DNA from 2 places in the Arthrobacter sp. SE2 genome. Region 2 is predicted to be linked to the other one. Evidence: predicted binding sites of a transcription regulator. Region 2 holds the regulator's gene; the other holds the start of a gene.
The links. The regulator LexA, encoded in region 2, represses DNA repair genes until DNA is damaged. The targets are predictions, from matches to a motif close to TCGAACANNTGTTCGA.

Region 1: a site for LexA is predicted at 2,091-2,106, ahead of imuA' (DnaE2-dependent mutagenesis accessory factor ImuA'). Genes of this name have one in related genera too.

Annotation. Positions count from the first base shown of each region.
Region 1 covers NZ_JBZAYA010000010.1:53,234-56,642, forward strand. The annotation lists gene AC4CS3_RS14775 (ABC transporter substrate-binding protein) at 1-218, shown strand, start outside; gene AC4CS3_RS14780 (ABC transporter permease subunit) at 218-1,963, shown strand; gene imuA' (DnaE2-dependent mutagenesis accessory factor ImuA') at 2,117-2,773, shown strand; gene AC4CS3_RS14790 (DNA polymerase Y family protein) at 2,770-3,409, shown strand, end outside.
Region 2 covers NZ_JBZAYA010000002.1:43,907-47,315, reverse strand. The annotation lists gene AC4CS3_RS02920 (ATP-dependent DNA helicase) at 1-1,650, shown strand, start outside; gene lexA (transcriptional repressor LexA) at 1,695-2,444, opposite strand; gene AC4CS3_RS02910 (LysM peptidoglycan-binding domain-containing protein) at 2,811-3,170, shown strand; gene AC4CS3_RS02905 (histidinol-phosphate transaminase) at 3,260-3,409, shown strand, end outside.

The sequences.
Region 1 (3,409 bases), on a different contig from region 2:
AGGTGGACGCAGCACTGAGCAAGGCCGCAGCCATTCCGGCAGGCCCGGAGCGCCGGGCGGCAATTGCCGCCGCCGAGGCGCTGATCCTCTCGAAGGATGCGGCCGTGCCGCTCCTGCACGAGCGCGTCATCCAAGGCGAATCAGCCAGGATCCGCAACGTAGAACGTGATCCCCGCGAGCGCGCCCTGATCACCAGCAAGACAGGAATCGCCGACTGATGCGGGGCCCGGCGTTCGTCAAAACCGCGGCTTCCCGAGCCGTGGCACTCTTCGCTATCGTTCTGCTGATCGGGCTCTTGCCATGGCTTTCGGGACAAAGCCCGGAGTACACCATCCTGCGGGCCCGGTACGCCGACCGGGAAGCGACTGATGAAACGCTGGGCATGATCCGCGCGGAGCTCGGACTTGATCGAGGACCGGTGCACATCTTCCTCGACTGGGCCGGAGGCCTTTTGCGCGGGGACATGGGGAATTCCTGGATTACCAACACACCTGTTGGCCCCGGCACCGTGGAAACCCTGGGAGTCTCCGTCACCCTGATGGCGTGCGCCGTAGCCGTCGCAATGGTGGTGGCCACCGCGCTGTGCGTTCCGTCCGTGATGCGCGGGCTCGCCGGAAACCCCGGGCGGGGCTCCGGCGTCGTGGCCGCGGCCATGACTGCGCTCCCCGAGTTCCTCCTCGCGGCGATGCTCCTTGTCGTCGGTGCGGTGTGGCTGGGCTGGTTCCCGCCGTATGGCTGGCAGGGCCTGGACCACGCGGTGTTGCCGGCGCTCGCCCTCGGCCTGCCCGCCGGCGGGCTCATCGGGCGGCTTCTTTCCGACGCCATCAGCCTGGCGTTCGCCGAAAAATGGGTGGCCACCTGGGCGATGGCCGGAGCAAGCCGCGCCCGGCTCACCGCGGCGGTGCTCCGCCGGGCCCTGCCATCGGTGATGAGCCAGATCGGACTTGTCCTCATTGGCCTTACCGGCGGGGCGGTTGCCGTGGAGAGAGTCTTCGCGATTCCGGGCTTGGGCCGCGCGGTCCTGGGCGCGGCGAGCGCCCAGGACATACCCGCGCTGCAGGCAGGAGTGCTGGCCCTCCTCATGTTGGCCGTCGTGGCAGGTTCCCTCAGCGCCGCGGCCCGATACCTTCTCATGGGAGCGGCGCTGCGCTCGGGGACGGTTCCGGTCCCGGACTCGCCGGGAAGATCACGACGGCGGGATGCCGCGGTTCCGCTCGTTGCGGCAGGAGCGTTGATGCTCATCGTCGTCGCGGGATTGCTTCGCGACCCATTCACCTCGAGCCATGCGCGGCTTGCCGGCCCGGGCTTCGAGCTGCCCTTCGGGGCCGACGCGAGCGGACGGGACATTCTTGCCAGGGTGGGGCACGGTGCCGTGTCCACGCTGGGAACGGCTCTGCTCGTGGTGCTGGCTTGCCTTGTGATCGGGATCGTCGTCGGGCTCTTCCCGCTCGCGGCGACCGGTCCCCTTGAAGTAGCCAACGCCGCTCCGCCCATCCTGGCCGGCCTGATCGTTGCCGTGGTGACCGGGCCGTCTGCCGAAGGTGCGGCGATAGCCGTCACCCTGGTCAGTTGGGCACCCCTCGCCGCCCACACGGCGGCCTTGGCGCAGGAGGCCAGGGCCCAGCCCCACGTGAAGATCCTTCCGGTCCTGGGCGTGGGAAGGGTCCGCATCCTCTGGCGCTACATCCTCCCGGCCATCCTTGGCCCGGTGTTCAGGCATTCGATGCTCCGGGTACCGGGAATCGCGCTCGCCTTGGCTGCTTTGGGGTTCCTCGGCCTCGGCCCCCACCAGCCGTCGCCCGAGTGGGGCCTTATCCTCGCCGAGGGTATCAACTACGTGGAGCGTGCCCCTTGGGCCGTTGCCGCCCCGGCCTCGGCGTTGATCCTCGCTTCGATCCTGGCCGTTTCGCTGTCGAGCGTGACGTGGTCGCGCTCGCAGGGGGCCTTAGCCCTCAACAACTGACCAGTTTCGCCCCTGACACTGCCCCGCCGACCCGGAACCACGCGCCCGGAAACAGGGAGTCCGCATCAAAAACAGTAGATCGTTGAGGAGGCCAACCTTCGAAGCGGATCCCGAGCAATTGACTCATTCGAATATATGTTCGAAAATTGAAGTATGTCATCCCGCCTGTCTTCCGCTTCGCCGGCTTCGCTGCGCGATGACTTGCAGGCGCAGATCCACCTCATGCAGGGCAAGCGCGGAAGCGAACGCTCCCTGCCCGTGCTCCCTTCACTTAGCAGGCTCCTGCCGGGCGGACTGCGCCCGGGAGCGGCTTACTCCATACAGGGATCCATGTCGCTGGCCATGGCATTATTGGCCGGACCATCACTGAATGGCTCGTGGTGCGGGGTAGCCGGACTACCTGACTTCGGGGTCGAGGCGGCAGCAGGGTTCGGCATTGCGCTCGACCGGCTGGTGCTGGTGCCTGACCCCGGGACCAGCTGGACGCAGGTGATCGCTGCCATGGCGGACGTGCTCTCGGTGGTCCTTGCGCGGGCTCCGGAAAGAGTCGCACCCGCTGAGGCTGCACGCTTGGGAGCCAGGCTCCGGGAGCGGAGTTCCGTCCTCCTTGTCATGGGACCCTGGCCGCAGAGTGAAGCCGTCTTGCAAGTGAATGGATATGAGTGGGCGGGGCTCGGACAGGGCCATGGACATCTCGAAAAACAGGAGCTCGAACTCGAAGTCGCCTTGAGGGGCAGTTCCCGCAGGGCTTCCGTGGATCTTGCGGACAGCGGCCCGGTGGATCTTTCCCGCCATCGGATGGGAGCATGATGCTGTTTCAGCTTGAAACCCCGGTGCGCGCGTTGGTTACGTGGTTCCCTGATTGGCCCCTTGTCGCCGCCCGCTTGGCAGATGCCCTGCCGTCTGATGTGCCTACGGCAGTCATAGCCAAAGGTGTCATAGCTGCTTGCTCCGCGGAAGCCCGGGCAGAGGGAGTAGTCCGGGGCTTGCGGCTAAGGGAAGCGCAGACCCGCTGCCCTGAGCTGGTGGTGTGTGCCGTTGATCCGGTGCGGGATACGAGGGAATTCGAGCCCGTGGTCTCGTCACTTGAGGAACGGACTCCTGGCGTGGAAGTGCTTCGCCCCGGACTATGCGCTATCCGGGCCAAGGGTGCCGCCAGATATTACGGCGGAGAGGAAGCGGCCGCCGGTGCTGTGCTTGAATCGGCGGACCGTCTCGCCGTGGAGGCTCGTGTGGGGATCGCCGATTCCGTGTTCGCCGCCGAGCAAGCAGCCCGGAGCACCAGCGAACTCTCTGCCGTTCTTGTGCTCCCGCCGGGTTCTTCCCGGGATTTCCTGGCTCCATTTCCGGTGGAAGTACTAGGGCAGCCGAAGCTGGCTTCCTTGCTCAAACGCCTTGGCGTCCTCACTTTGGGGAATTTCGCCAATCTTCCCGCCGCCGATGTCC
Region 2 (3,409 bases):
AGCGAGGAGCCGGCTGAGGGGCAGTTGTTCTCCCTCGGCGAGGACACGAGCGTTCCGCATCTCGCCGCAGCCATCGGCGGGCCTGCCTCGCAGTTCGGCAAGGAAGTCCTGCGGCTTCGCGAGTGGGCCGCAAAGACCACGACGGGGGACCGGGACGAACTGATGCCGGGCGTGACCGACCGGGCCTGGCGCCAGGTGTCCGTCACGTCGATGGAGTGCCTCGGGGCGCAGAAGTGCCCCGTGGCGGAGGAGTGCTTCAGCGAGCTGGCCCGCCACCGTGCCGCGGAGTCCGACGTCGTGGTCACCAATCATGCGATGCTCGCGGTCAGCGCCTTCGAAGGCCTGGCCGTGCTGCCCGAATACGACGTAGTCGTGGTGGACGAGGCCCACGAGCTCCAGGACCGCGTGACCGGAGCTGTGTCCGGGCAGCTGTCCGTCGCGATGATCCATGCCGCTGCCTCGAGCGCCCGCAAACACACGGCCATCACTGTGGACGCCCTGAAGGCCGCCGCGGACCGCTTGGAACTCGCGATCATCGGTGCGCCCTCGGGCCTCCTGCCCAACGGGCTCAATGACGAACAACTTGATTGCGTGGACCAGCTCCGGGAAGCCTGCCGTGCAGCGCTTTCCGACTCGAAGGGAGATTCGTCCAACACGGTCGACGGCGGACGCCAGCTCGCGCGCTCACGGCTGATGTTGATCCTCGAGCTGTGCGAACGGCTGCTCTCGGCCCGGGACAACCGGGAAGTCGTGTGGCTTTCCCGGAACAGTACCTTCGATCCGCAGCAGGGCTACACGGCTCCCGACGAGGATTCGCCTGCGCTCATCAATGTCGCGCCGCTCAGCGTTGCCGGACGCCTCCGGGAAGGGCTCTTCGCGGGCCATACCGTGGTGTTGACCTCTGCCACGTTGGCCATTGGCTCTGCGTTCGAGGCCACGGCCGGAGGGCTGGGCCTGACAGGACAAGGGGCCCCCAGCTGGACCGGAGTGGATGTAGGCTCGCCCTTCGACTACCCGAAGCAGGGCATGCTGTACGTCGCCAAGCACCTGCCCAAGCCGGCGCGCGGCACCTCGCCCGAAGCGCTTGACGAACTTGAAGAGCTCATCAAGGCCTCGCACGGCGGAGCCTTGTGCCTCTTCTCTTCCCGACGGGCAGCGGAGGAGGCGGCGGAAGCGATGCGGTCACGCCTGGACGTGGACATCCTGTGCCAGGGCGAATCGACCATGGCCGCGTTGGTGAGGCAGTTTGCCGAGGAGGAAGACACGTGCCTCTTCGGCACCATGTCCCTTTGGCAGGGCGTTGACGTTCCAGGCGGTTCATGCCGGCTGGTAGTGATTGACCGGATACCGTTCCCTCGTCCGGACGATCCCCTGATGACGGCACGGTCCCGCGCGGTGGCGCAGGCCGGTGGCAACGGTTTCATGGCAGTTTCAGCGACGCACGCCGCCATCCGGCTGGCCCAAGGGGCTGGCCGTCTCATCCGCTCAACGGGGGACAAAGGGGTTGTGGCGGTCCTGGATTCGCGGCTTTCGACGGAGCGCTACGGAAACTTCCTCCGGGCAGCGTTGCCGCCCTTCTGGCCCACCACGGACCGTTCAGTGGTGCGGGGTGCGCTCGAACGTCTTTACGCCGAGTCGGCCAAGGCCTAAAGCGCGCGCTTGCTCAAGCGGACCCGTCCTGGAGCGAGCGCGTCCTAAAGGGAGCGCAGGACCGAGACGACTTTGCCCATGATGGTGGCGTGGTCGCCGAGGATGGGTTCGTACTGCGTGTTCTGGGGGAGCAGCCACGTGTGGCCGTCCCGTTGCCGGAACGTCTTGACGGTCGCTTCGTCGTCCAGGAGTGCGGCCACGATGTCACCGTTGAGGGCGTCGTTCTGACGCCGTACCACCACCCAGTCTCCATCGCAGATAGCGGCGTCGATCATGGAATCACCGGCGACTCTCAGCATGAAGAGCTCGCCATGGCCTACCAATTGGCGGGGCAGAGGCAGTACGTCTTCAACGGTCTGGTCCGCCAGGATGGGTCCACCGGCAGCAATGCGTCCGACGAGGGGGACCATGGCCGTGTCACTGGCACTCGCGAGTTCCGTGACGGCCAGTCCGCCCGCGCTGCGGAGTTTCGCCGGCGATTCAACGCCGGGTATGACAGAGCCGCCGTCCAGGGTCAACGGCATGAGGACTTCCATCGCACGCGGGCGCTTGGGATCGCGACGAAGATAGCCGAGCTTCTCGAGCTGTGACAACTGGTGCGTGACGCTGGACAGGCTCGCCAAGCCGACGGTGTCCCCGATTTCACGCATCGACGGCGGATAGCCATGATCGTTCACCGAACGTTGGATGGTCTCCAGGATTTTCTTCTGGCGGACGGTCAGGCTCTTGGGGGCCTTCTGCGGCTGCTGGCTCCGCGCTGAGGCCGGCCCGCTGCCAGTGGCTTTCGCTGCCATGTTCGCCAACGCCCTTCCGTTCCGCCCATTCGGCCCTGAGGCGCCTGCCGGGACTGTCGGCCTGAAATGTCAGACCCTCCTGTTGCACTGGTTCAGTGCTCTTCCTTCACTCAAACGTAGGGCAGGCACTGGCGTTTTTCAAACATTTGTTCTAGCGAGTCTCGACATCGTTCGTTGATAGGTGCTAAAAATGTCGTAGCAAGGTTCGAATATGTGTTCTATATAAGCGCTGCAGGATCCGGGTGGTCGTTCGAATCGTTCGAACAGATCAACTAATAACCGTCCTGCAAGCACTGACTGAAGGCAAGAATTGGCAGCCGCAACCAGAGATTCCGGAACGCGGCATTGTTCAGAAGGGCTCAGCTCATGTCCGCAATCACCATCACCCACAGGTCCGGCCGCAGTACGGCACCGGGCCGGCTTCGCCTGACCCGCCGGGGCCGCATGGTCTTCTTCGGCCTCCCGGCAATGCTCGTGGTCGCAGTGCTGCTCAGCCTGGCGGGATTCCTGAATTCGCCCGCCAAGGCTGCTGATTCCGCCGCCGAGCTGCAGCCCACCTCGAGTACGAGCGTCACGGTACAAGTGGGCCAGTCCTTGTGGGGGATTGCGGGAAAGGCCGCACCTTCCCGTGATCCCCGCGACGTCGTCGCCGAGATTATCCAGCTGAACAACCTTCAGGACGGCCACATCGTGCCGGGCCAGCAACTGTTCATTCCTTCCACCTGACAGCAACGTTGACCGGTTGGCAGGTCCCCGAGCGGGCGCCGGGCCGTCACAGTTTCAGGGCATCCGCCCCCGCACCTTAAACTGTCATGGTGAGTGACCAGCTTGAGCGACTTGACCGACTTCCCCTCCGGACCAACCTCCGCGGCCTGAGCCCGTATGGTGCGCCGCAGCTTGATGTTCCGATTTTGCTCAACGTCAACGAAAACACCCATGGCGTGCCGGCCGAGGTCCAGGCGGCC